2 regions of the Thalassobacillus hwangdonensis genome follow, and region 1 is predicted to be linked to the other one. Evidence: riboswitches for the same ligand, from Rfam matches in the RefSeq annotation. Region 1 holds a riboswitch; the other holds the start of a gene.

What was found. Region 1 has a riboswitch for thiamine pyrophosphate ahead of thiT (energy-coupled thiamine transporter ThiT). Riboswitches for the same ligand answer to the same signal wherever they lie in the genome.
Region 2: another riboswitch for thiamine pyrophosphate. It lies ahead of tenA (thiaminase II); the one in region 1 lies ahead of thiT (energy-coupled thiamine transporter ThiT).

The regions. Positions count from the first base shown of each region.
Region 1 is NZ_JBHTKL010000001.1:326,469-341,659, forward strand. It holds gene ACFQ2J_RS01770 (Na+/H+ antiporter NhaC family protein) at 83-1,378, opposite strand; gene ACFQ2J_RS01775 (penicillin-binding transpeptidase domain-containing protein) at 1,512-3,554, shown strand; TPP riboswitch at 3,617-3,718, shown strand; gene thiT (energy-coupled thiamine transporter ThiT) at 3,808-4,410, shown strand; gene ACFQ2J_RS01785 (phospholipase D family protein) at 4,695-6,143, shown strand; gene ACFQ2J_RS01790 (general stress protein) at 6,359-6,706, opposite strand; gene ACFQ2J_RS01795 (sporulation protein) at 6,873-7,631, shown strand; gene ACFQ2J_RS01800 (DUF2087 domain-containing protein) at 7,753-8,337, shown strand; gene ACFQ2J_RS01805 (MFS transporter) at 8,444-9,625, shown strand; gene fdhD (formate dehydrogenase accessory sulfurtransferase FdhD) at 9,740-10,579, shown strand; gene fdhF (formate dehydrogenase subunit alpha) at 10,569-13,517, shown strand; gene ACFQ2J_RS01820 (DUF1641 domain-containing protein) at 13,510-13,977, shown strand; gene guaC (GMP reductase) at 14,046-15,029, opposite strand.
Region 2 is NZ_JBHTKL010000006.1:102,870-118,060, reverse strand. It holds gene trpB (tryptophan synthase subunit beta) at 1-1,160, shown strand, start outside; gene trpA (tryptophan synthase subunit alpha) at 1,162-1,959, shown strand; gene ACFQ2J_RS16055 (anthranilate synthase component II) at 1,999-2,592, shown strand; gene ACFQ2J_RS16050 (dicarboxylate/amino acid:cation symporter) at 2,607-3,848, opposite strand; tRNA gene ACFQ2J_RS16045 (tRNA-Ala) at 3,985-4,057, shown strand; gene ACFQ2J_RS16040 (protein-glutamine gamma-glutamyltransferase) at 4,178-5,020, shown strand; gene ACFQ2J_RS16035 (YjcZ family sporulation protein) at 5,122-5,316, shown strand; gene ACFQ2J_RS16030 (phenylacetate--CoA ligase family protein) at 5,551-6,876, shown strand; gene ACFQ2J_RS16025 (branched-chain amino acid ABC transporter permease) at 6,913-7,791, shown strand; gene ACFQ2J_RS16020 (branched-chain amino acid ABC transporter permease) at 7,792-8,823, shown strand; gene ACFQ2J_RS16015 (ABC transporter ATP-binding protein) at 8,816-9,601, shown strand; gene ACFQ2J_RS16010 (ABC transporter ATP-binding protein) at 9,598-10,335, shown strand; gene ACFQ2J_RS16005 (ABC transporter substrate-binding protein) at 10,364-11,524, shown strand; gene ACFQ2J_RS16000 (hotdog fold thioesterase) at 11,596-11,997, shown strand; TPP riboswitch at 12,087-12,196, shown strand; gene thiW (energy coupling factor transporter S component ThiW) at 12,303-12,791, shown strand; TPP riboswitch at 12,796-12,900, shown strand; gene tenA (thiaminase II) at 12,970-13,656, shown strand; gene thiD (bifunctional hydroxymethylpyrimidine kinase/phosphomethylpyrimidine kinase) at 13,653-14,465, shown strand; gene thiM (hydroxyethylthiazole kinase) at 14,458-15,191, shown strand, end outside.

The DNA of each region.
Region 1 (15,191 bases):
CCCTTTTTCACTGAATTGGCAAGGACCCATAGAGCCAAAGAAAAAAAGCTTGAGCCCTGTATGAAAGAGCTCAAGCTTCTTATTAATTGTTTACGGTTTTCTTGAATTTCGGGTAACCGATAAAGATTGCAATCAAGCCGGAGATCGCAATGAGAATCGGATAGAAAGAGTAAGGGATGATTTCCACTGGTGAAATCTTCGCGAACTGAGCCGCTGCCAGTAACTGAGCTCCATATGGAATCAACCCTTGGACGCTGCAGGAGAAGATATCCAGCAGGCTTGCTGTTTTTCTGCGATCGATTCCATATTGATCAGAAACATTTCTTGCCAGTTGACCAGTCGTAATGATCGAAATCGTGTTATTCGCAGTAGACAGGTTCGTGGAACTCACTAAACCAGCAATACTTAGTTCGGCACCTTTTTTGGAACGGATCCGTTTCGTCATGACACTCAATAGGTACTCAAGTCCTCCATTATTCCGAAGCATCGCAACCATTCCGCCGATAAGCAACGTCAGGAAGATCAGTTCAGCCATACTGTTGATTCCATCTGTCATTGCTCCTGTAAAACCACTGATGCCGAAACTGCCATCCATTAGCCCGATGATTCCAGCGAGAAGGATACCACCAGCAAGCACCAGCATCACATTCAGACCTGCAATGGCAAATCCCAGCACTCCGAGGTAAGGGAGGATCTTGTACCATACAAAGGATTCTGCTTCTACTGAACCAGTACTTCCAAAAGTGAATACTACAAGCAGGACGGCTGTCACGATAGCTGCTGGAAGGACGATGAAGAAGTTGACTTTGAACTTGTCCTTCATTTCCGTTTTCTGTGTCCGGACAGCTGCAATCGTTGTATCCGATATGATCGAAAGGTTGTCCCCGAACATTGCACCTCCGACGACAGCTGCCATGGAAAGGGCTAGTGAAATTTCTGTTTCACCACTGATTCCTACTCCGATTGGAGCCAGTGCAGCAATCGTACCGGTGGAAGTACCCATCGAAATCGACACAAACCCTCCGATGATGAACAACCCGGCAATGATAAGACCTTGTGGCAGCACACTCAACGCCAAATTGACTGTTGATTCGACTGCTCCCATTTGGGTGGCCACTTCCGAGAATGCACCTGCAAGAATAAAGATGAACACCATGATCATGATATCCGGGTGGCCAGCGCCTTTAGCGAATTCCTCTACCTTTTCCATCAACGGTTTCTTTCTATTTTGGGCTAATGAAAAACCGGCAGCTAACAGAGCTGCTACAAGTATCGGCATTTTATAAAAATCTCCAGTAAGAATACCAGAGCCTAAGAATAATGCTAAGAACAAAATAAATGGCAAAAATGCACGCTTATTCCTGTTGTTCGATTGCATCGTAAACCTCCATTCATGATGAGTATAAGTCCTCCATATACTTTAGCGATGCAACGTACTAGTGTCAAATCACAACCCTCCAATGAAATATGATAAGATAATAGAATCATCAAGTTTCCAGAAGGAGGATATCATGAGACGTATTCTTAGTATGATGGTACTGATTCTATCGTTTTTCTTATTAGTTGCATGTCAGGAGGAAGAAAAAGAAGTGACTCCTGAGGAAAGGTTTTCCGAATATACTTCTCTCTGGGAAGAGCAGAAGTTCGAAGACATGTATGAAATGATCAGCAACAATGCCAGAGAAACATATGGTAAAGAAGAAGCTGTTACATATTTTCAAAAAGTCTATGATGATTTTAAGATCACCGATGTAAAGGTGTCCTTTGATGACACACCACCCGAAGAAGAAAGGGAAGAAGATGTAAAGGAAGTTCGTATTCCTTTCCAGGTGGAAATGAATTCGATGGCTGGTAAGATAACATTTGATTATGAAGCTGCAATGGTCAAGCAGCCAATTGATGAAGAAAGTGAAGAAATGACTTGGAATGTAACATGGGATCGGGGATATATCTTCCCGCAGATCGCTAATGGAGAAAAGCTTGGTTTGAATAAGGTGGACCCAGTCAGGGGAGAAATTTTCGATAAGAATGGAAATGGACTTGCCATCAATGAAGACTTTTATAGTGTCGGTGTCGTACCTGAAAGGTTCACTGATGAGGAGAAGGAAAAAGAAGAAATCGCATCTGTCCTGGGACTGAGTGTGGAACAGATTGACAAGGCATTGAATGCGGGCTGGGTGCAGCCTCACCTGTTGGTACCATTAAGGAATGTCCACCCTTCAGAGGAAGAGTTGCTGAATGATGCTAAAGAAATCGCACCAATTGATTGGAAAAAAGAGCCGAATATTCGCTATTATCCCTTAGGAAAAGCAGCGGCACACCTGATCGGTTATGTTGCACCGATTACGGCTGAAGATCTTGATAATATGGATGAAGAAACGGCGGTGAATTATCACGCGAACAGTAAGATCGGTGCAAGAGGCGTGGAACAACTTTATGAAGAAAAGCTCCATGGTGCACCTGGATACACGATCTATGCAGAACGTGAGACGGAAAGTGAAGAGGAAAAGACCAGTAAAGTGACTATAGCTGAAAAACCAGTCACCAATGGAGAAGATGTCACCCTTACCATTGATACGACTATTCAAAATGAGCTGTATGCATCGTTGAAAGGAGATACCGGACATGCAGCTGCCATTAATCCTCAGACCGGTGAAACGAAGGCGCTCGTAAGTACGCCTGCTTTCGATCCGAATAAAGCGGCACAGAACGTCGAAATGCCTACAAATGAAAACAATTTGAATCGGTTTGCTGCTACCTACGCACCTGGATCGACTTTAAAGCCGATCAGTGCAGCGATTCTGCTCTCAAATGGAGCAATCAAACCTGAGGAGACGATGACGATTGAAGGCTCAACTTGGAAAAAAGATGAGTCATGGGGCGGTAATTCGGTTACACGTGTCCACGGCTTAGATGGTGAAGTGGACGTGAAAACGGCTTTAATCCGCTCGGATAACATCTTTTTCGCACGGGCAGCACTAAGGATGGAAGGTTCAGAGCTTGTAAATGCGTATAAAAGGTTCGGTTTCACAGAAACTCCTTCAAAAGGTTATCCGGTAGAAGCTTCCCAGGTGTCCAGCAACAATGAATTGACAAGTGAAGTGCTTCAGGCGGATACATCCTATGGTCAAGGTGAACTGGAAATGTCGTCACTTCATCTGGCTGCGAGCTATACACCATTATTCAATGAAGGTAATATACTGGAGCCTGTCCTGTTATCCGGTGAAAGCACTCCTGCAATATGGAAAGAGAATGCAATGAATACAGAGTATTCGGACTTAATCCGCCAAGCTTTAGATGGAGTGGTCAATGATTCTGCAGGCACAGCAGGAGACGCAGCAGAAGCCGATATTCGATTGTCAGGCAAAACAGGTACAGCCGAATTGAAAACTTCAAAAGATGATGAAGATGGAAAAGAGAATGGCTGGTTCGTAGGGTATCCAACTGAATCACCTGAGCTGCTCATTGCCATGATGGTGGAAGATGTGAAAGACAGAGGCCAGAGCAGCTTTGTAGTAGAGAAGGTTGCCGAAGTATTCAATCAGCTTTATTAATCAACGTTGATTAGGTTCTGTGATTTGTTATAATAGATATAAGCAAAAAAAGCATAGGTTTCAAAGCCCTCAAGGGGAGCCTTTAATGGCTGAGAGTGGACATCCGTTCAGACCCTTCGAACCTGTTAGTTAATTCTAGCGTAGGAATGGTGGCTTTTTTGATGGTGCAATGCATTTACGGGACCCGTCCATCAGGAAGCTTCCCCTTGGCATTGCTTTTTTTGTTGCCAAAAATTAAGGGGAGTGGGAACAAATGAGAAATAAGCGAGTACTATTCATGGTGGAGGTTGCCATCTTTGCAGCGATGGCGACGATGCTGGACTTGATTCCAGCGGTGAAACTGCCTCAAGGAGGATCGATCTCCTTTGCGATGATCCCGATTTTCCTCGTCGCGTTCCGATGGGGAATTAAAGGTGGATTGCTTTCCGGTTTCTTATACGGCTTGTTCCAAGTATTGACCGGAGGACAGATCTATACGCCGCTTCAAGGGCTCATCGATTATGGTTTTGCCTTTACGGTACTAGGCTTGGCTGGTCTATTTGCAGCAGGTGTGCGTAATGCATTGCGCGAGAAGAAAATGAAAAAGTTCTGGACATATGTTTCATTGGGGATTTTTGTAGGCAGTACGTTCCGGTTTCTTGCTCACTATATTGCAGGAATCGTATTTTTTGCAGAGTATGCAGAAGGACCTGTCTGGATCTATTCTCTTGTCTACAATGGATCCTACATGCTTCCATCTGCCATCATCTGTGCGATCGGACTTGGCTTCCTGTTTGCCAAGCAGCCAAGGATCTTATTGAATAACGATAACGTTTCAACCTATACGAATACGAATGAAGTAAGAAATCAGGCATAAGCTTACGATCAAGCCTTCTCACCCTTGGTGAGGAGGCTTTTGTGTTAGTGTAGATAAAAAGAAGTCGAAAGGAAGGAGCCTGTCGATGATCGAACTTGTCGGTGAATGTGAGCGATGTGGGAACAATGTATATTGCCGGGATGGCTTCTTGGATGGAGAACATGTTGATGGGAAACTCTTATGCAATTCATGTGCTTCGTCTGAGGAATAATTACCCATGTTTGAATCTCCATTTATTGGTGTAAATAGAAGGTAGATATAATACGAAAATGGGGGCGGAATGTTTGGGGCGGATACGCAGGTTTTTTAAGAAGAAGAAAGTATGGGTACTTATCGCATTCATGATTTACTTAGGAGTTGTCATTGCATATCATACAGCATTCAAACCGTTACCGGATGGGATTTCCTATGAAGGCGAAGTTCATGAGCTGAATGATATCGAGTTCTTTTATGATCTGACATACGAAAATGCGGCTGGTGAGCATGTCCAGGAGCGACAGGTGTTCCAGGAATTGTACAGGACGATCGGGGAAGCGGAGGAATTCATCGTAGCAGATATGTTTTTGTTCAATGGATATACCGATGGGAAATATAATTTCCCCGAAATATCTGAAAATCTTACAAATGCTATCATAGCACAGAAAGAGAAGCATCCGGATTTGAAGGCCGTGTTCATCACGGACCCGGTAAATACGGTGTATCACTCTTATGAATCGAAAGCGATCGATCGACTGCGTGATAATGGGGTCGATGTTGTCATTACGGATCTGAATGAGCTGCGCGACTCGAATCCTCTATATTCATCACTGTGGCGTACATTCATCCAATGGTTCGGTCAGGAGGGTGACGGATGGATTGCCAATCCTTTCGCTAAAAATGCCCCCGATGTCACATTGCGGTCTTATATGAAATTGATGAATATCAAAGCGAATCACCGTAAAGTATTGGTAACGGAAGACGCTGCGATCGTTCAGACGGCTAACCCGCACAATGCGAGTGGTTTCCATGAAAACGTTTCGTTCAAAGTGACAGGACCGATCATCAAGGACATTCTGGAAGCAGAAAAAGCGGTTGTTGATTACTCAGGCGAAGCGGACTTTCCTGATATTGATGAACTCGAGTTCGAAGAGACTTCCGGACCTTTAAAGGCACAATTCCTTACAGAAGGTAAAATCTATGATGGGGTGATTGAAACCCTTGAGAATGTAAAAGAAGAGGACACCGTCTGGCTTGGAATGTATTACCTTGCCGATCGGACAGTGATTGAATTATTGAAGGATGCAGCTAAACGGGGAGCTACAGTCAATATCGTGATGGACCCGAATAAAACAGCCTTTGGCCATGAGAAGACAGGGCTGCCGAACTTGCCTGTTGCAAGTGAACTGAATGACCTGGACAGTGAGAATATGAATCTCAGGTGGTACGATGTCAATATCGAACAATTCCACACCAAATTGTTATATGTTGATAAGCCGGAAGAAGATGTGATTATTGGCGGATCCGCCAACTATACGAACCGGAATCTGGACGATCTGAATTTGGAAGCGGATGTGAAAATAACCGGACCATCTGAAGAAGAAGTATTCCAGGAGGTCAACGCTTATTTCAACAGGATCTGGTCGAATGAAGACGGTCACTACACTGCCGACTATCATGAATATCAGGATAACCTTACGTTCCTTAGAAATGCGACATATCGAATTCAGAAGCTGTTCTGGTTCACCACTTATTGATTTTAATGCTGGTGCTTGATCTGGGCTCTGGTGTTTATGGGCGAAATCTCAGGTTTGTGAGCGGTTTTGAGGTGTTTATGAGCGATATTTCGAATTTGTGAGCGGAATTTCTGATTTATGAGCGAAAATCTAGATTTACGGGCGAACCTCAATTTCCCGCCCTGGAACCTAGTCTAAATAAAGAGACCCGATCAGAATCTGATCGGGTCTTTCACTTATGCAAATAAACGGCTAGCTTTATCATCTGTTACGATCAATAGTACTTTTCCTTCGTCCATATCTTCTTCGTATGTTTCTGCTTCATGCTCGGAGAATCCGATTTCCTGAAGTTTCGTCCTCAATTCATCACCTTTTTTACTGAACAGGTTTCCGACTGCGCTCTTGAAGTCCTGCTCGGAAAAACCGATTGTATTTGCGCCCGCGTTTTTAGCTATCCTTTCTGTACGATCATCATCATGGGACAGCACATAGACATGGTTTTTATCTATGCCTTCCTCTTTAATTTTCTTTACGTCTTCCATCAATTTTTCATCATTTGTGTATTCTCTTAAAAAAGGCTTCATTTCCTAACATCCTTTCTAGGTTTGTTTTCATAGACAAGATTCCCATAATGGAAAAAATAAAACATTTGAAGTGGTGACAGTAAAAAGGGAAATTCCACGGACTTGCAGAATAGATTTAAAAAGGAGTCATTCAAAAGTCTCAACAAAAAATAAATGAGGTGAGTATATGTTTAAGAAAATGATGGCAAGTATGGGGGTAGGCGCAGCAAAGGTGGACCTACAGCTGGAGAAAGATCAATTCCTTCCTGGAGAAGAAGTGAGCGGACGCATCGTAATCACTGGAGGGAACGTCGAGCAGCAGATTGACGGCATCCGTGTATTTTTGATGACGGAGGCTGTACGTGAGGTAAACGACCGGAAAGTGAAAGAACGAGTGGAACTGAAGAGGTACCATGTTGCTCAGAACATTACTATCGGTGAGCAGGAAGAGAAGGTAGTACCTTTTTCCGTCATTCTCCCATACCAAACCCCTGTTACGATGAATCGGATTCCTGTCTGGTTCGAAACAGGACTGGATATCCCGAGAGGCCTTGATCCGAATGATCGAGATCCCATCTCGGTATCTGCGCATCCTTATGTTTTGAATGTGTTGGACGCAGTAGAGAAAGAGCTCGGATTCCAGATGCGTAAAGTGGAAATGGAATATTCCAAGCGTTTAGGATACGTGCAGGAATTTGAATTTTACCCTGGTGGAGAATTCCGTGGTCATTTAGATGAGCTGGAGTTGATTTTCAACTTCACTGGCGACGGGCTGGATCTGTTTATGCAGGTCGATCGTAAAGTACGTGGCCTGGGGAGTTTATTTGCTGAAGCGCTGGAAATGGATGAGAGCAATGTAAGACTGCATCTGACAGAAGCGGACCTGAAAGAAGGACCGAAAGCATTGGCAAGAAGACTTGGAGAGTTGATCCGACAGCATATTTAAGCGGTTTTTGTAAAGTACCTGACTGACAATCAGGTGCTTTTTTTATGGATAAGGTTGACAAGACCATCTAATTTGAATAATATCTAATTAGATTAATATCTAATAAAAAAGGGGGAACAACATGCAACTTGAAAAAGTAGTAGCATTCCACAAAGCCTTAGGCGACCCGACAAGGATAAGAATCATCATTTTACTGAAAAGTGGTCCTCTGCACGGGCAGGCGATTGCTAATAAACTTGGATTGCGTCCGCCTACGATCACCCATCATATAGCTAAATTGAAGGATACGGGAATCATCTATGCACGGAGAGAGAAGAACACCATCTATTTCCATTTGGATCAGAAAAAATTAGAGTTTCACGCACAAGCAATTTTGAGATTGGGAGGGGAAGATCCAGTGAAAAAAGAAGAACTTGCAGTAACAGAAAAAGAAAAGCTTACGATCGTAAAGAATTTTGTATCTGCTCAAGGGGAGCTGAAACAGATTCCAAGTCAACTGAAGAAGAAGTTGGTTGTACTCGCATATTTCGTTCGGGGATTCGAGCATGGGAAGGTATATGAGGAGAAAGAAGTGAATGAGTATATCAAAAAGTTCCACCCGGATTATGCGACGATAAGACGGGAATGGATCATGCAGCAATTCATGTACAGGAAGAACAATCAATATGAATTGAATCCGAAAGAAATGTGGCCGGTGGTATTTTAATCATCCGAATAAAAAAAGGTAACAGAATCATACGTTACCTTTTAATTTTGCCTACTAATTAGATAAATATTTAATTAGATAATCATGAAATAAGGTGTTTGAGTATATGTTTTCAACCGACGCATATAAACGATTATTCTTTTCAGGTGTAGTCAATGGAATCGGTGACCGTTTCAGCCAAGTAGCTACGCTTTCATTGCTTTTGTCGTTGACTGGTTCTGGACTTGCAGTAGGTGCTGCGTTGGCGATCAGGATCATTCCATTTCTGATTCTCGCACCAGTAGGAGGATATTTGGCAGATCACTTTCATAAAGGCAAGCTAATGGTTGTAACAGACGTTGCGAGGGTCCCACTTGCGCTTAGCTTCCTGTTCGTGAACGGTAAAGAAGAATTATGGATCATCTATACAGCTCTTTTTTTGTTAGCTTGCGGTCAAGCGATTTATGAACCGGTAAGAAAAAGTGGAATAGGAGAACTTGTTCCTACTAAATATGTAACAAAAGTGAACGGACTAGAGCAAGTTATGAGCGGGGTTGTTCTTGTTTTAGGATCAATTACAGGTGGAGGTGTAGCTTATTACTTAGGCAGGGATGTTTCGTTCATGATCAACGGATGTTCCTTTCTACTTGCAGGTACGATGATCAAAGGTATTACTTTTCCAACGCGATCAGAAAAAGAAACTCCACATGTTTCTAAAGCGCACAGAGAAGCTGGAAATATAGTTTGGTCATTCCTTGCCATCGCTGCAGTAGCCAGTGCTCTCGACGGTATCTTCAATGTGTTGATCAGTTTATATGCATTTGATGTGTTCCGGTTAGCGGATTTAGGGATTGGTATATTCTATGGTCTGCTGGGAGCTGGACTTGCATCAAGTGCGATTTTCTCAAAATGGTTCCGTGGAAACTTCCTGTTTGTGGTAGCTCTCTTTCTTATTGTGGAAGGAGTCTTTCAAGCTCTTCTCGGCCTGACAGACAATTTTATTATGGCATGTCTGATGTTTGTCTTTGTAGCGTTAGCTGGCGGAATTGGAAATGCTGCAATGGACTCAGCAATAATGATTCAAACACCGACCGCCCAACTAGGTAAAGTATTCGGTCGATTCAGTATGGTGGAGAATGGCATGATGGGAATGACGATGCTACACGCAGGTTTATTATCTGAAAGCTATTACCCAACCGTAATTGGATGGTATGGGGGGATAGGGAATGTCGCATTGGGCTTTATAACCTTAATCGTTTGCGTGGCATACTTTTTCATCAAAACAAGGAAATACAGGGACTTATGTTGAATTGTGTAAGATATTCGACTCTAAAACTGTTTAATAGGTCTGAATAAGTTTCAGTTTGTACAATTTAGGTAAAAGGTTGGTATTGAACTATTTTTATGCAACAGGGGGGGAACAATGGAGAAAGCATTTAAAGAGAGAGAAATGTGGCGATTCGAAGGTGGAAGAGGAGAGCCGGATAGTGATGTGGTTGCCGATGAATATCCTTTGACATTGATGATCAATGGCGAGGAATTTGCTACCTTGGTCTGCACACCTTTGAATCTGGAAGAGCTGGTTATTGGTTTCCTTGCTTCCGAAGGTGTGATTCGACGCGTTGAGGATATAAATTCGCTTAGTATCGATCAGGACCGAGGCTTTGCTTATGTGGAAATGGATCGGATGCCCACCGCGGAAGTGAAATCGGATAAGCGCTGGATCAGCTCCTGTTGTGGGAAGAGCAGGTCGTTTTACTTTCAGAATGATGCGAAGACAGCGAAGACGGTCATTTCACATGTAACGATAACACCAGAACAATGCGAATCTCTTATGAAAGCGTTTCAACAATCTTCCGGTCTATTTCATGAAACAGGTGGGGTCCATCAGGCATCCATTGCATCTGTAGATGGATTGGAATATGGATATGAAGATATTGGCAGACATAATGCACTGGATAAATTATATGGTTATGTCCTTCGTGAAAAGATAGCGTTGAAAAATAAAATCGTCATTTTCAGTGGCAGGATCTCTTCAGAGGTTCTACTGAAGGTTTCCAAGATGGGGGTAGGCCTTATCTTATCAAAATCTGCTTCGACACACTTAGCCTTGGAGCTTGCAGAGGATTTGAACATAACTGCAATCGGTTTTGTCAGGAAAGACCGTATGAACGTTTACACCCATCCACACCGGGTGGTGGATACTTATATAGAGGAAAATAACAGAGATGAAAAGGGAGGGATTCCTATTGATGGAGCGTGAGCACACGGTTGTCACCATTAATGGAACAGAATACTTAGCAGATGCTGGCCAGAACTTGCTTGACCTCATCAACACGACAGAAGAAAAGGTCCCGCAAATTTGTTATAACGAATCGCTTGGGCCGATTGAAACATGTGACACTTGTATCGTCCAGGTGAACGGGGAACTGAAGCGGGCTTGCGGGATGAAGGTGCGCCCTGGAATGAGGGTCATGACAAATCTGGAAAGCGTCCATGATGCCCAGAAGGCTGCACTCGATACCATACTTGAAAAACATGAATTGTACTGTACCGTCTGTGATTACAACAACGGCACTTGCGAAATCCATAATGCTGTTGCAGACTTCGGTCTGGAACATCAGGGGAAAGAGTACAAAGCGACTTCCTATGAAACGGATCGATCCGGATCATTTTATCGTTATGACCCGAACCAGTGCATCCTTTGCGGAAGATGCGTCGAAGTTTGTCAGGACGTCCAGGTAAATGAAACACTTACGATTGATTGGGCGCGAAAAGAACCACGGGTCATCTGGGATAATGATGTACCGATGGACCAATCCTCCTGCGTCAACTGTGGCCAGTGTTCTACTGTATGTCCATGTAACGCGATGATGGAGGTAGGAATGGAAGGGGAAGCAGGATTCCTGACTGACCAGGAACCTAGTATCCTGCGTTCGATGATTGAATTGACGAAAAAAACGGAGCCAGGATATGGACCGTTGTTCGCTGTCTCGGATACAGAAGCGGCGATGAGGGAAGAAAGAATCAAAAAAACGAAAACTGTATGTACGTATTGCGGGGTTGGCTGCAGTTTCGATGTGTGGACCAAGGACCGGAAAGTACTAAAAGTCGAACCACATGCCCAATCACCTGCGAATGGCATTTCCACCTGTGTGAAAGGGAAATTCGGATGGGATTACGTCAATAGTGATGAACGTCTTTCCAAGCCGTTGATCCGTCGCGGCAACGCATTCGAGGAAGTGGAATGGGACGAAGCGATCGCATACGTTGCCAAACGATTCAAAGAAATCCGTGATGAAAAGGGGCCGGATGCACTGGGTTTCATTTCTTCTTCAAAAGCGACGAATGAAGAATCTTTCCTGATGCAGAAATTAGCTAGACAGGTAATCGGCATGAATAACATCGACAACTGTTCAAGGTATTGCCAGACACCTGCAACGATGGGACTGTTCCGCACGGTTGGTCATGGCGGTGACTCTGGATCGATTAATGATATCGCAGAGGCGAGCCTTGTAATTACGATCGGTTCCAATACAGCAGAATCACATCCTGTTTTAGCTTCACGAATTAAACGTTCTCAGAAACTGTTTGGCCAGAAGCTGTTCGTTTTCGATTTGAGAAAGCACGAGATGGCGAAACGGGCAGACCGTTTCCATCAGCCGAAGTCAGGAACAGATCTCATATGGCTGTCTGCAGTCACCAAGTATATATTAGATAACGGCCTGGAAGACAAGAACTTCCTTGATGAATGGGTGAATGGATTTGATGACTATCGCGAAAGTCTCGAAGAATTCACAATGGAGTATGCGGAAGAAATGACAGAAATTCCGAAAGAAGAATTGATTGCTATCGCTGAAGATATTGCATCCGCAGAAAAAGTAGCCGTATGCTGGGCGATGGGTGTCACCCAGCATATGCGTGGAAGTGATACGAGTACAGCAATTTCAAACCTGCTGCTGATCACAGGTAACTACCGTCGCCCTGGTACTGGAGCTTATCCTTTACGTGGCCACAACAACGTACAAGGCTGCAGTGATTTCGGAAGCATGCCGAACTTCTTCCCTGGGTACGAAAAGACGACGGACGATGAAGCTCGTGCACGATACGAAAAGGAGTGGGGTGTCCAACTACCAGCCGAATTCGGAATGGACAACCATGAAATGATCGAGGCGATCCACGAAGGCAACCTTACCTCCATGTTTGTCATTGGTGAGGATACCGGGATCGTCGATGCAAACATCAACTATGTGACAGCAGCTTTTGAAAAGCTGGACTTTTTCGTCGTACAGGATTTGTTCCTGACGAGTACGGCAGAATATGCGGATGTCGTGCTACCAGCAGCGCCGAGTCTTGAAAAGGATGGCACATTCACTAATACGGAACGAAGGATCCAGCGTCTGTATAAAGCATTGGAACCTAAAGGGGATTCAAAGCCGGATTGGGAAATTCTGATGGCTATTGCAAAAGAACTTGGCTATGACTGGGGATACACACACCCTGGGGAAATCATGAAAGAAGCAGCAAGTCTCGCTCCGATGTTCGCTGGCGTATCGTACGATTTGCTTGAAGGTTATGATTCCCTGCAATGGCCTGTTGCAGCTGACGGAACCGATTCGCCGCGCCTGTTCGAGGATGGTTTTCCATTCGAAGATAAGAAAGCAAAGCTATATCCGCTGGAATTCGAGTTGAAGTACGACACGAATGAAGAATATGATCTTCATGTGAATAACGGACGTCTGCTCGAGCATTTCCATGAAGGCAACATGACCTATAAGTCAGAAGGAATCGCCAGAAAGACACCGAATGCGTTCATCGAAGTTTCTCCAGAACTGGCTGAAGAGCGGGGAATCAAAGAGGGTGCTGAAATTAAACTTATTTCAGAAGCGGGAGAAGCGACTGGTGTCGTCACGGTAACAGATCGCGTCCGTGGAAAAGAGGTCTTCCTGCCTCTTAATGATAACGGGAAGTCAGCGGTCAACTACCTGACTGATAATCGAGTCGATAAAGACAGCAATACCCCAGCGTATAAAGAAATCGCTGTAAAAATGGAAGTAATGAAAAAGAAAGGGAAATCGCCGATTCCACCAAACAATCATCGCCGAGGAAATCCGCAGCCTCAAATCGGCGTGAAGATTGAAGAGAAGTGGAAACGCTCCGATTATCAATACCCAGGAAATCAGGTGAAGGATAATGGCTAAATCGATAACAACGATCAAGCGTAAAGAAATTCCACGTGAAGTAAAGGTCGATCAGGACATGCAGGAAGTGAAAGAGGCTATTTCTGATAATAAGGATTCGATTTTGAAAGGAATTCAATTGCTGAAGACGTTGGATGAGGGCGGTACGCTGGACAGTGTGAATGCATTGTCGAAGCATAAGAAAGAAGCCATCGGTTATTTTGCGAAAGAGTTGAATAAACCACAATATTCACAAGTGCTGGAGAACCTTGCTGATCTCGTTTTCCTACTTGGGGATATCGATGTGAAGGCAATGCGTCAGGTGACAGACCGAGTCAATCAAGGACTAGAGGCAGCAGAGACAGAGGAAGTTACTTCAAAAACGAGTTTCCTGGACCTTGCTAAAGCGTTGAAAGATCCTGAAATCAATCGAAGCATCACGATGATGCTTCAATTCCTGAAAGGTATGGGCAAACAATAAGATGGAAATGAAAAAACAGGCGGAGCCGAAATAGGCCCGCCTGTTTATCTGGTTTATAGAGTGTCGTATCAATAAACTTTGTCACCGTTGAAAATCGAGTTTTTCACGACTACATAATCAACATGACGGATGGCATCGAGATTGTTGCCGCCTGCATAGGAAATGGAAGACTGCAGGTCCTGTTCCATTTCATCCAACGTATCCTTCAAATACCCTTTATGCTCGACGTACATCTTTTTACCTTCAACGTTCTTCTTTTCCCCTTTTTGAAACTCGGATGCAGAACCGAAGTATTCTTTGTACAGCTTTCCATCTTTTTCAATCGTGTCTCCAGGGGATTCCTCGTGACCTGCAAACAGGGATCCAATCATCACCATCGATGCGCCGAAGCGGACTGATTTTGCAATATCTCCATGGGTCCGGATTCCTCCATCCGCTATGATCGGTTTGCTTGCGGCTTTCCCGCACCAGCGTAGTGCAGCCAACTGCCAGCCTCCTGTTCCGAAGCCGGTCTTGATTTTCGTAATGCATACCTTTCCGGGTCCGATACCTACTTTGGTCGCGTCTGCACCAGCATGCTCCAATTCTCTCACTGCCTCTGGTGTACCGACATTTCCAGCAATGACAAAACTATCAGGTAAATGGCTTTTAATATGTTTGATCATTTCAATGACAGATTCAGAGTGTCCATGGGCGATATCGATGGTGATGAATTCAGGTATCAACCCTTCATCCGCAAGAGTACGTATAAAAGCATATTCCTCTTTTTTCACCCCGACACTGATAGATGCAATCAAGTTTCTGGTCTGCATTTTTTTAATGAATTCAATTCTCGTTTCAGGCTGGAAGCGATGCATGATGTAAAAGTAACCATTTTCAGCCATGTATGTAGCGATGTGATCATCAATGATCGTCTGCATATTGGCGGGTACTACAGGAAGTTTGAACGTATGATTGCCAAGCGTGACAGTAGTATCACATTCAGAGCGAGTATCAACAACGCACTTCGCAGGAATTAACTGAATATCTTCATAATCAAATACATTTTCCATGAAAAACACTCCTAAAAGCGAATATTTATTAAGTTTTAACAATTTATTGTTCGTACATATATTAATTTACCTAATTTAATTCAACCTGTCAAAAGAATTTCAGTGTTATTTCCGAATGTCTGAAAAACTTTTATTGTTTTGTAGTCTTTTTTCCGTTTCTTC
Region 2 (15,191 bases), on a different contig from region 1:
TCGGAGATTTTGGCGGAAAGTATGTACCTGAGACATTGATGGCACCCCTTCAGGAGCTCGAAGCAGCTCTCGATGAAGCGGTGGCGGATAGGAGTTTCATAGAAGAGTACCATCACGTCCTGCAGGAATATGCCGGGAGACCGACCGCATTAAGCTACGCTGATAAACTTACCGAAAAGCTTGGCGGAGCGAAAATCTACCTTAAGCGAGAGGACTTGAACCACACCGGTGCGCACAAATTGAACAACGCTGTCGGCCAGGCACTGTTGGCGAAACGGATGGGAAAAAGGAAGATCATTGCAGAGACAGGAGCAGGTCAGCATGGAGTTGCATCCGCCACTGTCGCAGCAAAGTTCGGACTCGAATGCAAAGTGTTCATGGGTGAGGAGGACATCCGGCGCCAGGAACTGAACGTTTTCCGGATGAAGCTACTTGGAGCAGAAGTGGTTCCTGTTTCCAGTGGGAACGGGACATTGAAGGATGCGACGAACGAGGCGATCCGTTATTGGGTTGCCAACTGTGAAGACCACTTCTACTTGATCGGTTCTGTTGTCGGACCACATCCGTATCCAAGAATGGTCCGTGATTTTCAGCGGGTGATAGGAGATGAATCGAAAAAGCAATTTTTACAAGTCGAGGATCAGCTTCCAGAGCGGATTTACGCGTGTGTCGGAGGGGGCAGCAATGCAATGGGAATGTTCTATCCGTTTTTACAGGATGAGGTAGAACTTGTCGGTGTAGAAGCTGCCGGAAAAGGTGTTGGCACACTTGAACATGCAGCCACACTTTCAAAAGGAAGTCGCGGCGTCATCCATGGGTCGCTGACGTTTCTTCTGCAGGATGAACACGGACAGATCACTGAACCGTACTCGATTTCTGCAGGGCTTGATTATCCGGGTATCGGCCCGGAGCATGCGTATTTGTTCGACTCAAAGCGTGTACGCTATGAAGCGGTGACGGATAAGGAAGCGCTTGACGCATTGAAGCTGTTGACTCAGACAGAAGGTATCATCCCTGCGATTGAGAGTGCTCATGCGCTGGCACAGGCGTTCAAAGAGGCACCGGAACTTCCGGAAGCTGCTACGATTCTGATTAACTTATCCGGCCGAGGTGACAAAGATATGGCGACATTGATGGACCACTTTCAGGAGGAGGTATGACATGCTGACACAAACAAGCTTCCAAGGAAAACTGGAAAAGACGAAAGAGCTGTTCATCCCGTTCATCGTCGCTGGCGACCCGACACCTGAAGCCACGATCGAGCTTGCATTGAAGCTTCAGGAAGCAGGAGCGGATGTACTGGAGCTTGGTATTCCGTATTCCGATCCATTAGCAGATGGTCCTACGATCCAACGGGCAGCCAAGCGTGCGTTGAAACAAGGGATGTCGTTGAGAAAGGCAGTGGAAATGGTTCCGGCAATGAGGGAAGCTGGATTGGAGATTCCTGTCGTCATTTTCACGTATTACAATCCTGTGCTGCAGATCGGGGAAGAAGCGTTCATCGAGTTGATGAAAACGAACGGAGCTGAAGGTGTGCTCATTCCCGACCTTCCACATGAGGAGAGTGCCCCTATCCGGAAACTGGCGCGGAAGAATGACATCGAATATATTTCCCTGGTGGCACCGAATTCAGAAGACCGCATCCAGTTGATTGCGGAAGAAGCGAGCGGTTTTTTGTATTGTGTATCTACATTGGGTGTAACCGGTGAAAGAAATGAAGTGTCAGATGAGGTGCTGGCGTTCATAAGAAAAGTGAAAGCATATAGCAACGTGCCGGTTGCTGTCGGCTTCGGGATTTCAACGAATCAGCATGTCCACCTGATTCGGGAGCATGCCGATGGGGTGATCATCGGCAGTAAAATCATCCGCCTGATAGAAGAGGAACTGGATGGGCTGGAAGAAAATAATCCGAAGTCGTTAGAGCGTTTTTATGAAGAAGTTCGCAGTTTAGTAGAGTGAGTGAAGGTGAGCAGAGGATAGCAGAGAGGAGTAGAGCAGATGATTTATATGATCGATCACTATGATTCGTTCACGTATAATCTGGTCCAGTATTTAGGTGAACTGGGCCAGGAGATAAGAGTAGAACGCTATGACGAGGCAACGATTGAAGCAATTGAAAAAGAAGCACCGGAGTTGATTTTCCTTTCGCCAGGTCCATGTTCACCAAGTGATGCACCGCAGACGAAACGGATCATCGAGCACTTTAAAGGGAAGGTTCCGATTTTCGGAGTGTGCCTTGGCCATCAGGCAATTGCTGAAGCGTTCGGTGGAAAAGTAATCCGTTCAGAAAAGCTGATGCACGGAAAGTCTTCTTTCATCCATCACGAGGGGACCGGAATTTATCAAGGACTGAAATCACCAACAGAAGCGATGCGCTATCACTCGTTGACCGTCGACTTGAAGTCGCTGCCTGATTGTTTCGAACTGTCTGCTGTTACGGTGGATGGGGAGGTTATGGGCATATGTCATAAAACGTATCCGATTGAAGGTGTACAATTTCATCCGGAGTCAATTGGAACTCAGGAAGGAAAGAAAATACTGAGCAACATGCTGAACATATATTTTAAAAAAGAAATCCTTGCTGTCCGGTGACAGCAAGGATTTCTTCAGCTTTCAGCTGATTGTAAGTCATTTTTCTTTTCCGAACGGTTGATGACTGCTGCACCAACGATATCACCGATGACGTTGGAAGCAGTTCCTGCCATGCCGATCAAGACATCGACCCCGGCAATCAGTGCAACGATTTCAAGTGGCAGGTCGAACATCGTCAGCACCGCTGACAAGGTGACAAGACCAGCAGCTGGAATTCCTGCTGTACCAATCGATAGAAGCGTACCTACAAGTACGATTGTCAGGAAGTCCATCGTGGACAGCTCGAGTCCAGTGACATTTGCCGCGAAGACAATCGATACACCCATCCGAAGCGCACCACCATCTGAATTGAAGACGGCACCGATAGGAAGGGAAAAGTTTGCGATCCGCTCGGAAATACCTGCTTTTTTAGCAGATTCGATAGCAACCGGCAATGACGCCAGACTGCTTGAGGTGAAGAATGCCGTAGAATAAGCATCTTTGGTCTTTACGAAGAATTCACGGATCCCCATTTTGGAAAACTTGATGAATGCAGTGTACACGAAAATCCATAACAGGAAGACACCAAGGTAGAATACGCCTGTGAATTCAATCAGCGACTGGAATGTTTCCCATCCCTGATTCCCGAAAGATGATGCACTGATGGCGAAGATCCCGATTGGTGCGTAAAGCAGGATGCCTTTCAATAAAAGGAAAAACAACTGATTACCTGCATCGAAGACTCGGTATAGTGTACCTCCCGAATGGCGCAGCTTTTCTTCGTCTGAATGGCGCATCGTGTTAAGAGCCAACCCGATGATCAGTGCCAGGAAAAGGATTCCCATCAATTGACCTGAAGCGAATGCCTCGAACAGATTGCTCGGGACAATGTTCAGCAGAACGTAAGAGAATGCAGGTGCTGCAGGCTTATCGACCTGTGCATCAGGCAAAGAAAGCCCTTCGCCAGGATTGATCCACAACGCAAGCGCAACGCCGATCAAAACTGCCCCTGCAGTAGTCGCTCCATAATAAAGCAATAGCTTTCCACCAAGACGTCCAAGATGACCTGGGCGCATTTGGTTGACCGCAAGCACCACCGTCAGGAAGATGACCGGGATGGCGATCATGCTTAGCAAGTTGATCAGAATTGTGCCGAACGGTTTCAGTACCTGTGCATCTTCGCCGAGCAAAATTCCGACGAGGATACCGAGTAAGAAACCAATTGTCATCTTCAATAAGAAAGAAGAATGTTTGTATGAATGCCAGATTTTTTTCATTGTTTCACCCTTTGCAATAGAATAAATCATACCTACCAAGTATAGCGGTAATTTCAATGAAAAGGCGAACGAAATGTGCTTGCCAAACTTCTGAGCTGCATTATATAATACTGGTTGTTGGCATATTTTTGAATACGGGGTATTAGCTCAGCTGGGAGAGCGCTACACTGGCAGTGTAGAGGTCAGCGGTTCGAGCCCGCTATACTCCATCAGTTTTTTGGTTCCACTCACACAAGGTGAGTGGATTTTTTTAATTGGACAGAAGTCCAACATGTTTACACCTCCGCGCGAATAAACTAGCTAAAAGCCCTGCCTGAAGGGGGAGTTGGATGATCCAGGTATCCGGAGAGACGATTCAGCCAAATCAATTGAAAGTCAGCACGATCGAAAATAAAATAGCCGAGCATATATCAAGTGCAGATAACGTGTACTCCTATCCCTCTAAACAAGACCTATTATTCGAACTTACCCTCCGTAAAAACATCATTGATAGTGCAAATCTCATGAATGAAAGTGAAGCGGGCTTCACAACGTTCCAGTATGCCCGCTGCAACCCTATGTATTGGATACTTACATCTGAAGGGGGATTCCGTTTGAGACCGGATGTTTCTCCTTCTGATGCGATCTCGGACATTTTTCAAAACAGTCCACAGTATGCCTTTGAATGTGCAACCGCCTGTGTGATCCTCATCTATCATGCTGTTCTGAAGAGTCTGGATCGTGCTCGCTTCGATTACTATTTTCGAGATTTGTATCTGTACAGCTGGCACACAGACACAGACCTTGGTCTCCAAACGTATTATGGTAATAAATACATTCCTGGTGATATCGTTTATTTTGCGAATCCGGACTTCAGCCCTGCGCTGCCATGGTTCAGAGGAGAGAATGCTGTAGCGATGACCGATGATAACTTCTTTGGCCATGGTCTTGGAATAAGGACGGCCGATGAGATGATCGAATTTTTGAATGAACAACGGTATGAAGGCAGTACAACGTCCGCTTATTTTACCAATTTAATTACCCATCCCTCTTTTCAGCAGTTGGCTCAGCTTTCTGTTAATCCATCGTATCGTTCAGGCTACAAAATTCAGGCTCCGGTTCTTCATCACAATCAGACGTCGATCTGTTATTTGCATTATCTCGCATTTCTTAAGCAATTCTTCCTTTCCTGACTGACAAGGCGTTCACCCATTTTCTCCCTGAAACGGTCCCATTTGATACTAGGTGAGTATAATGTAGTGAATATACACAAGAGAGGAAGGGGAGCACGACCATGTATGCAAATAATGCTGCGCCTGTAATGGGTGCCAACGTCAATGCATCGCCAGTAATGGGTGCGAATATGCCACCAAGGCCTATGTACACTGCACCAATGTATGGCTGCCGTAGACGAGGAAATGAAACGTTCGTATTAGTCGTAGTGCTGTTTATCTTGTTGATCATCATAGGTGCCTGCTACTGCTACTAAACGAATCAGACAGAGAGATAAAAAGGAATAGTAGGAAGGGGAACCTCGGTTAGCCGGGGTTCTTTTTGTTTTGTTCAAGGGACTTAGAAAAGGTTGTGTATTTTCAGAAAATTCCTAAAATGATGTTGACTTTAGCAAGTTTAAACGTTAAATTTAGAGATAATTACAACAATTTAATATGTCGTTCTATAAACGTTATATCTTAATAGCAAAGGATAGGGGGATTTTTTCAAAATGATTTTACACGAAATTGAAAGCGCTTCACCGGAAAAGATGAAGGACTTACAGTTGAACAGATTACAGGAAACAGTCCGGCGTGTGTATGAGCATGTGCCTTTTTTTAAGGAGAAATTTGATGAATCAGGGATAAAACCTGAGGATATAAAGTCATTGGATGACTTGAGGAAGCTGCCGTTTCTGGTCAAGCAGGACCTGAGGAATCATTATCCATTCGGTTTGTTTGCCGTCGACCGTAGCGAACTGGTGCGGATTCATGCATCTTCAGGCACGAGTGGGAAGCCGACGGTTGTTGGCTATACGAAGAATGATATTTGCATGTGGTCAGAGCTCGTTGCAAGGGCGATTTCAATTGCAGGTGGTAAGAAAGGCGAAGTCCTTCACAATGCATATGGGTATGGGTTGTTTACTGGCGGACTCGGTCTTCACTGTGGAAGTGAAGAACTTGGAATGGCAACGGTCCCTGTTTCAGGTGGAAATACGGACAGGCAGATCACATTGATCGAAGATTTCGAGCCGACCGTCATATGTGGCACGCCATCCTACTTGTTGAATATCGCTGAACATATGGAAAATGCGGGCAAGGACCCACGTAAAACTTCATTAAAGTATGGGGTTTTCGGTGCTGAACCGTGGTCGGAAGAAATGCGTCGTACCCTTGAAGAAAAATTCGACATAAAAGCATGTGACATATATGGCTTGAGTGAAGTATTAGGACCTGGAGTCGCCATGGAATGTCATGAAGCGCAGGATGGTTTACATATTGCAGAGGACCATTTCCTGGCTGAGGTCATTGATCCGGAAACGATGGAACCTGTTCCAGAGGGGCAGGATGGTGAGCTTGTGTTTACCAGTTTGACGAAGGAAGCATTTCCTGTCATCCGCTATCGGACTGGTGACATCGCTTCCCTAACGCGCGGAACGTGTAAATGTGGACGTACGACCATTAAAATGTCACGCGTAAAAGGACGAATTGACGATATGCTGATCATTCGCGGTGTCAACGTCTTCCCATCTGAAATCGAGCACTATCTGCTTACTGTAAAAGGAATTGTCCCACATTATCAGCTGCATCTATTGAAGAAAGGCAGCATGCAGCATGTGGAACTGCAGGTGGAAGTGGATGACGGATTCTATGCAACGATTCAAGAAGACCTTAACCACCCGGATGTGAAAGAGCTGGCGAAACATATTCAAAAGGTAATGAAAAATAATTGTTTAGTGTCTGTGGATGTTAAAGTGCTTGGACCAAAATCGGTTCCGCGATCACAAGGTAAGGCAGTCCGGATAGTGGACCGCACAAATGAAGCGCTCCAAGTTTAACTTGACAGGCTCGGTTTATATGAAAGGGGGATGTTGATGGGAGATTCGATGCAATTTTTGATTTCCGGATTAACAATCGGAAGTATATACGCAATAGTTGCGCTCGGTTTTGTCACCATCTACAGCGTAACCAAAGTTATTAATCTGGCTCAGGGTGAGTTCGTCATGCTTGGCGGGATGACGATGTATTCCTTATTGAACCTTGGGCTGCCATATTTGTTCGCGTTTTTATCGACGATAGCCATCGTGGTGGTGATCGGGTGGTTATTGGAACTGACGATTGTCAGAAAAGCGAAAGGTGCAGATGCACTTAGTTTGATCATCCTTACCATCGGTGCTGCAATCTTCATTCGCGGGATTGCCAGCATGGTATGGGGCAAGGATTCTGTGAAAGTTGCTTCCTTTGCGAGCGATGAACCTGTTTCAGTAATGGGAGCTTCGATCACCCCTCAGAGCATCTGGGTAATGGTGTTCATGCTGATCATCGTTGCGGGATTATTCCTGATGATTGAGAAGACGATGCTTGGTAAAGCTTTCCGTGCATGTTCGGTAAACCCGATGGCAGCAAAGCTGATGGCGATCAGCCCGAAGAAAATGTCTTCATTCTCGTTTGCCTTAAGTGCAGGTCTTGGCGCATTGGCCGGTCTGGTCATTGCTCCGATTATCTTCCCTGCCTATGACATGGGTGTCATGCTCGGAATCAAAGGCTTTTCCGCAACGATTCTTGGTGGACTTGGAAGTGCCCCTGGTGCTGTACTTGGTGGATTGCTTCTAGGAGTGATCGAATCACTTGGTGCCGGATTCATAAGTTCAGGGATGAAAGATGCAATCGCATTCGGTTTCGTATTGATGATTCTTTTGATTCGTCCGTATGGATTACTAGGCGAAAAGAATGTTGGAAAAGGAGGGCTGTAAGTGAAACGGATTGGTATGCAACAGATGAGCTGGAAAGGGGTAGCAGCATTCACTGTATTGATCATCATTCTACCCTTTCTGCTCTCCACTTCCTTGATGATCACAAAAGCGACATTCGCCGGTATCTATACGATCGTTGCCGTAGGTCTTGGTTTATTGATGGGATTTGCAGGACAAATTTCATTGGGGCAGGCAGCATTTTATGGGGTAGGCGCATATGCAACAGCTATTTTGACTGCTACATACGGATTGAGTCCATGGGTGTCACTGATCATAGCTATTGTCGTACCTGGCCTCATTGCATATGTTCTGGGACATACAATGGCAAGACTTCATGGGTATTACCTGGCGATGGCAACATTGGCATTCGGAATCGTCATCCATGTATTGCTGGTGGAATGGAAGGGCTTGACGAATGGAGCGTCCGGGTTTTACGGCATTCCAAAAATTGAGTTGTTCGGATTTACCTTCAGACAGGGAATCGGGTACTACTACCTTGTTTGGGCAATTGCTTTAGTCATTATCATCCTTTCCCTGAACATCATTCATTCGAGAGTGGGACGCGCATTGCGTTCGATTCACGATAGTGAAGTCGCTTCAAGCTCGATGGGAGTGGATACAGGGCGATATAAAATGCAGGTATTCATCATCAGTGCGATGTTCGCTGGAGTAGCGGGATGGTTGTTTGCACACATGTCCTACAGCATTTCACCTGGCTCATTCGGACTTGATGGTTCGATATTGTTTTTGACGATGGTTGTACTTGGTGGTGCTACTACAGTCTGGGGAGCGGTTTTCGGAGCATTGCTGATTACTGCAATCAGCTCGTTCGTCCAGACGTTAGGTTCACAAATCTCCTTTATTACGAGCGATTTTGAACATGTCCTGTATGGGTTGATTCTTATGCTGGTCGTAATCTTTCTTCCGCAGGGCCTTATTCCAGCTATTTCAGGCAAACTGAAACAGGTGTTTCATTCCTCGGCGAAGAAAAAATCGAATGTCAGTACTGTAAAGGGGGATCAGAGTGCCTAATCTACTGGAAGTGAAACAGGTAACAAAGAAGTTTGGTGGCGTGGTAGCCAACAAGGATATCACTTTTTCCTTTGAAGAAGGGAACGTTGTCGGTCTGATCGGACCGAACGGTGCTGGGAAGAGTACGTTGTTTAACATGGTATCTTCCATTTTCCCACCTACAGAAGGGGAAATCTGGTTTGATGGAAAACGGATTGATCGCCTCCCGTCCTACAAAATTGCTCCGTTGGGAATTGCTCGAACGTTTCAAAACCTGCAAGTATTCAAACGGATGACGGTTTTGGAAAACGTGATGGTCGGGTTACATACGAACTCGAAATCGGGGATCTTATCCGCTGCTTTCAAGCTTCCTGGTGCCAAAAAGGAAGAACAGAAGATGTATGAGCAGGCGTGGGAAGAGCTCAAATTCGTCGGTTTGGAAGATGTAGCAGACGTGGAAGCTGGCAATCTGCCTTTAGGAAAGCTACGGCTGTTGGAGCTGGCGAGAGCGCTTGCAACACGCCCGAAGCTACTGCTGCTGGATGAAATTGCAGCAGGATTGAACCATAACGAAACAGCTGCGATGAGTGATCTGATCCTCCAGGTGAGGAAACGCGGGGTTTCCATCTTTGTTGTCGAGCATGACATGGATCTTGTGATGCGTGTCAGTGATCAGATTGTCGTGTTGGACCAAGGGGAAAAAATAGCCCAGGGGACACCGAAGGAAGTTCAGAATGATCGTCGTGTGATCGAGGCTTATCTCGGAACCGAGGAAGAAGAGGAGGAGGTGAGCTTATGAGTGGGAAAATCCTGCAGGTAGAAGGCGTATCCTTCAGTTATGGTCCAATTCAGGCCCTTGATGATGTGAACCTGCATGTGGATCAAGGCGAAATTGTCGCCTTGTTAGGAGCGAATGGAGCAGGAAAGACTACGATGCTCAACAATATCGCCGGTCTCTTGCAACCGTCAAGCGGGAAGATATCCTACCGGGATAAGGATATTACGAGTTGGGAAGCGGAAAAAATCGTTCATGATCGCTTAATCCTCGTACCTGAGCATCGACAGGTTTTCAGTACGATGTCTGTGTTGGATAATCTACTGCTTGGTTCTTACCATCATTACAAAAAGACAGGCAAGAAAGAGGTCAACAAAGAGATTGATAAGGTATTCAACCTTTTTCCGATTTTAGAGGAGCGTAAGGAACAATTGGCAGGTACACTTTCAGGAGGACAACAGCAAATGCTAGCAATCGCAAGAGCAATCATGGCAAAACCGGACCTGTTATTACTGGATGAGCCGTCTCTTGGACTTGCGCCACTCATCGTCAAGGAAGTGTTGGATTATGTCCAGCAACTGAGAGATGCATTCGGAGTGACCATTCTGTTGATTGAACAAAATGTAAGCGCTTCATTGAAAATAGCTGATCGTGGTTATGTCATGTCTCACGGCACGATTGTCCAGGAAGGTCGAGCAAAGGATTTACTACATAATCCAGAAGTGAAAGAGATTTTCCTAGGTCACACTGTGAGTTGATTGAAAATAATTGAATGGGGGAGTAAGGATGAAAAAATGGCTTAGTCTGTTGTTGATGGTCATGGTAGCTGCAGTAATGACTGCTTGTAATGAAGAAGCTCAAGGGGATTCCGATGTGTATAAGATCGGGGCAATCTACTCAAAGACTGGACCAGGAAGTCCGCTTGGGGAACCGGAGTGGAATGCTACAAAGCTGCTTGAGAAGAAGATCAATGATGAAGGCGGAATCGATGGGAAGAAGGTAGAAATCATTCTGGCAGATGATGAATCGACGCCGGAAAAAGCAATGGAAGAAATGAACAGTATGATCCATGATGAAGATGTCCTGGCTGTCGTAGGATCGACGACTACTGGAGCAAGCCTGGCAATGAAAGGGATTGCAATGGACAATGAAGTACCACTGATCTCTGCAGGAGCTGCGGTAAGTATCGTGTCCCCTGTCGAAGAATCGAAATGGGTATTCAAAACACCTCACTCCGATGCACACGCTGTCGAGCGAATCTATATGCACCTGCAGAATGAAGGCATGAACAAGATTGCTGTTCTGGCAGATTCCAATGCTTTCGGAGCAAGTGGTGTCGAACAGCTGGAAGCACTTGCTGGCGACTATGGCATGGAGATCGTCATCAAAGAAAGCTATAATACGGACGATCCGGATATGAAAACGCAGCTGACGAAGATTGATAGTTCAGACGCACAGGCGATGGTTGTCTGGGGAACGAACCCAGGTCCTGCAATTATTGCAAAGAACAGTAAGGAGCTTGGCATGGACATTCCGTACATTGGAAGCCATGGTATTGCAAAACAGTCGTTTATCGACCTGGCTGGAGATGCAGCGGAAGGTGTGACGATACCTACAGGAAAACTGCTCTTCCCGACACAAATTCCAGAGGATGACGAGCAGTATGATGTCATTTCCAGTTTCTACGATGAGTACACTGCAGAATATGATAGTGAACCAACCAACTTCGGTTCTTATGGTTACGATAATTTGATGTTGGTTGTAGAAGCGCTTAAATCAGGTGCCACAGACCGCGAAGCTATTCGAGACTACTTGGAAAATGATGTAGATGGTTACGTAGGTGCTACTGGAATCTTCTCCTTCAGTGACAAAGATCATAATGGGCTGGAAGCAGACAGTATGGTACTTGCTGAAGTGAAAGATGGTAAATGGATGTTGAAAGAATAAAAGCCATTTAAGGGACATCATCGTGATGTCCCTTAACTATACACTTTAAGAAAAAACAGGAGGAATGAGGAATGAAGGAAGCAGTACTCGATCGTGTGAATGCAGATCCATATGCAAAGTTTCTTGGGATTTCCGTTGATCATGTAGGTGAAGGAGAAGCGAAGGCGTCGATGACGATTACTGAAAACCATATGAATTTTCACGGAGCTGCGAATGGAGGGGCCATTTTTTCGTTGGCTGATGTAGTATTTGCGATTGCAAGTAATTCGTACGGACAGACTGCCGTCGGAATCAACGTCAATATGAATTACATGCGTGCTGGGATGCTGGGGGACACAGTTACAGCGACCGCTACTGAGGAATCGAAGAATCCAAAGCTCGGACTGTACAGGATGATTGTCAAAAATCAGCATGGAGAACTGTTGGCGACAGCCGATGGGATGGTCTACCGTAAGAAAGAACAGTTTGCATAAGGATTTTACAGAATGTTTCTAAATGACTATGACAACCTCTGTTTCATTTGTTAAGATGAAGACGACCAAATAAAATTCAATACTTAATGATTTACTACTAGGGGTGCCCATGCATGGGCTGAGAGGAAGCGAATGAGCTTCCGACTCTTATGGACCTGATCTGGTTAATACCAGCGTAGGGAAGTAGTTGGACGAAAGTCTATTCACTTTTCCTATTTAGCCAGGTTCTAATACAGAACCTGGCTTTTTATTGTTTGGTCGACGGTCCAGATGCCATGCAGGCTCCTGAAAAGGGGGTGTTTAAAATAAATCGGACACGTTTATTGACGACGATGGCGGTGCTTGTAGCCCTCGGTACATTGGGGGCGCAGTTCCTTTGGTTTCCAGCAGGAATTGCGAAAGCTTACCCAGTCCAGCATGCGGTCAACGTAATAGCAGCCATTACCTTAGGACCGTTGCCTGCCGTCATCATTGCGTTCATGATCGGGCTCATTCGTAATCTGCTCGGACTTGGCTCGCTGCTTGCGTTTCCAGGCGGGATGATTGGTGCGTTTCTGGCAGGATTCCTGTATCAGAAGCTCGGTAAAAAGGGATGGGCTGCAGCTGGTGAAGTCTTTGGTACTGGTGTAGTTGGTGCACTATTCGCCGTGCCATATGCAAAAATTCTGATGGGGACCACATTCGGAGCGTTTTTCTTTATGCCATCATTCCTTGTGAGCAGTGTGACAGGGGCAATGCTTGGATGGCTGGTCCTATCCAGAGTAAAACAGGAACACTTACTTCATAACTATTAAACATCGAAACTACTAGGGGTGCTTTTCGAAGCTGAGATAAGGAGATTCCTTGATCCCTTGGAACCTGATCAGGATAATGCCTGCGTAAGGGAAGTAGTCGGGAGATACTCTTCTTTATTTCTCTACATTTTACTTTTCCTCAACGCAGCTTCCTGAAAAACATGAGGAGGCAAAAACGATGCGTTTCACTGAAATTCTTCGTAAAGAAAATGATGACCTTTTCCAACTGATTTTCAATCACCCATTTGTCGATGGAATCGGAAAGGGCGATGTACCGAAAGAAGCATTAACCCACTATATCAAAGCGGATTACGAATATTTGAATGCCTTCATGCATGTGTATGGACTGGCAATCGCAAAATCATCAGCGCGTGAAGACATAGCATATTTCAATGACCAGATCGGGTTTGTACTGAACAGTGAAATCCATCCGCACAACAATTTCTGCGAACAGATCGGTGTGAGCTATGAGGAGCTCCAAGGGTATCCCTTACCACCGACAGCAGACCATTACGTCAAGCACATGCTTTATCATGCGCATACCGGCAATCTCGGGGAAATTCTGGGTGCACTGTTGCCATGTCCCTGGACGTACTTGGAAATTGGAAAAGAATTGGTGGAGAAATATCGCCCGGATACGGCCCACCCGTTCAACGAGTGGATTCAATTTTATGCGGATCAGGAAGTCGAACAGGTGACAGACAAGCTTCGTGCACGATTGGACGAAGTGGCAGCTGAAGCTTCTGATAAAGAGCGGACTCGAATGAAAGATGCTTTCCGTAAGAGCTGTCAGCTGGAATTGGCTTTTTGGGAAATGGCCTATACGTGTGAACAGTGGCCGGCACATGAGGCGGTGATCAAATGAGTAGACGCATCCCCTGTTCGCTGACGATTGCCGGGACCGACCCGAGTGGTGGTGCTGGAATCCAGGCAGACCTTAAAACCTTTCAGGAATTGAAAAGCTACGGAATGTCCGTGATCACGTCCGTCGTTGCGCAAAACACAACAGGTGTCCAGGATATTCACCACCTTCCGATTGGAATGCTGGAGGCACAGTTGGATTCGATTCGTTCTGACATGCCTGTTCATGCAGTGAAAACAGGGATGATCGCCAATCGAGAGATGATGAAGCGAATCGGTGAATGGCTCAAAGATGAGTCTTCACCATATGTGATGGACCCGGTCATGGTAGCCCAAAGCGGAGACCCGCTCATCCAACCGGAAGCGCGCCAATTTTTACGGGAAAATCTGCTGCCATTGACTGCTATCGTCACTCCTAATATTCCTGAAGCGGAAGACATCATCGGTGAAAAGATTACGACACTTGAAGATATGAAGCTTGCTGCAGAAAGCATCGTGAAAAGTTTCGGAGCAGGAGCTGCCCTTATAAAAGGTGGCCATATGGAAGGTGAAGCCATCGATTATTTATTCGATGGTACAACGATGCATGTGTTCTCATCTGATCGGGTTGAAACGAAAAACACCCATGGAACGGGATGTACGTACTCAGCAGCGATTACGGCATATTTAAGCCAAGGCGTTCCGTTGGTGGATGCCGTCGAGAAAGCGAAAAATTATGTAACAGCAGCGATCCGTCACTCCTTTTCGCTAGGTAAGGGTAGCGGACCAACAAATCATTGGGCAACACGCGAGGAGGTTTTTCATTATGAATGAACAAATACTACAGGAGGTCCGGGAAAAGCAGCCGTTGATTCATCACCTGACAAATCAAGTAGTCATGAACTTTACGGCAAACGGATTGCTCTCTTTCGGAGGCACACCGATCATGGCAAAAGAGGTGGAAGAGGCTGGGGACATGGCTTTCCTTGCTGATGGCGTGCTGATCAACATCGGAACGGTCACTTCAAATGAAGTTGATGCCATGATAAAGGCTGGTAAGGCAGCGAATGAAAAGGGAATCCCGGTAGTGCTTGATCCTGTAGGAGTGGCTGCTACTTCTTTTCGAAAAAATGTGATAGATAAGCTCTTGAAGGAAGTCCGATTCACTGCGATCAAAGGAAATGCTGGTGAAATGGGAGCATTGGTTGGTGAACAATTAGAAACAAAAGGTGTAGACGCTGTTGGCGAAGGGGATTCGGAAGCAATTGCACAGCAGGTGGCACAGACCTATAAGACAGTGGCAGTCGTAACTGGAGCCAAGGATGTCATCCATGATGGAGAGACATGCCGAATCAATGAAACTGGTCATCCTATTCTCGCAAAAGTGACTGGCGGAGGGTGTCTGCTCGGTTCCATTCTCACAGCCTGCTTGACAACCTCAGGGAGTAGATTGGACCAAGCTTACACAGCTGTAGCTTTTTACGGTGCATCTGCCGCTCATGCTGCATCATCTGCAGAGGTAAACGGATCAGGCAGTTTTGTACCAGTTTTCATAGATTC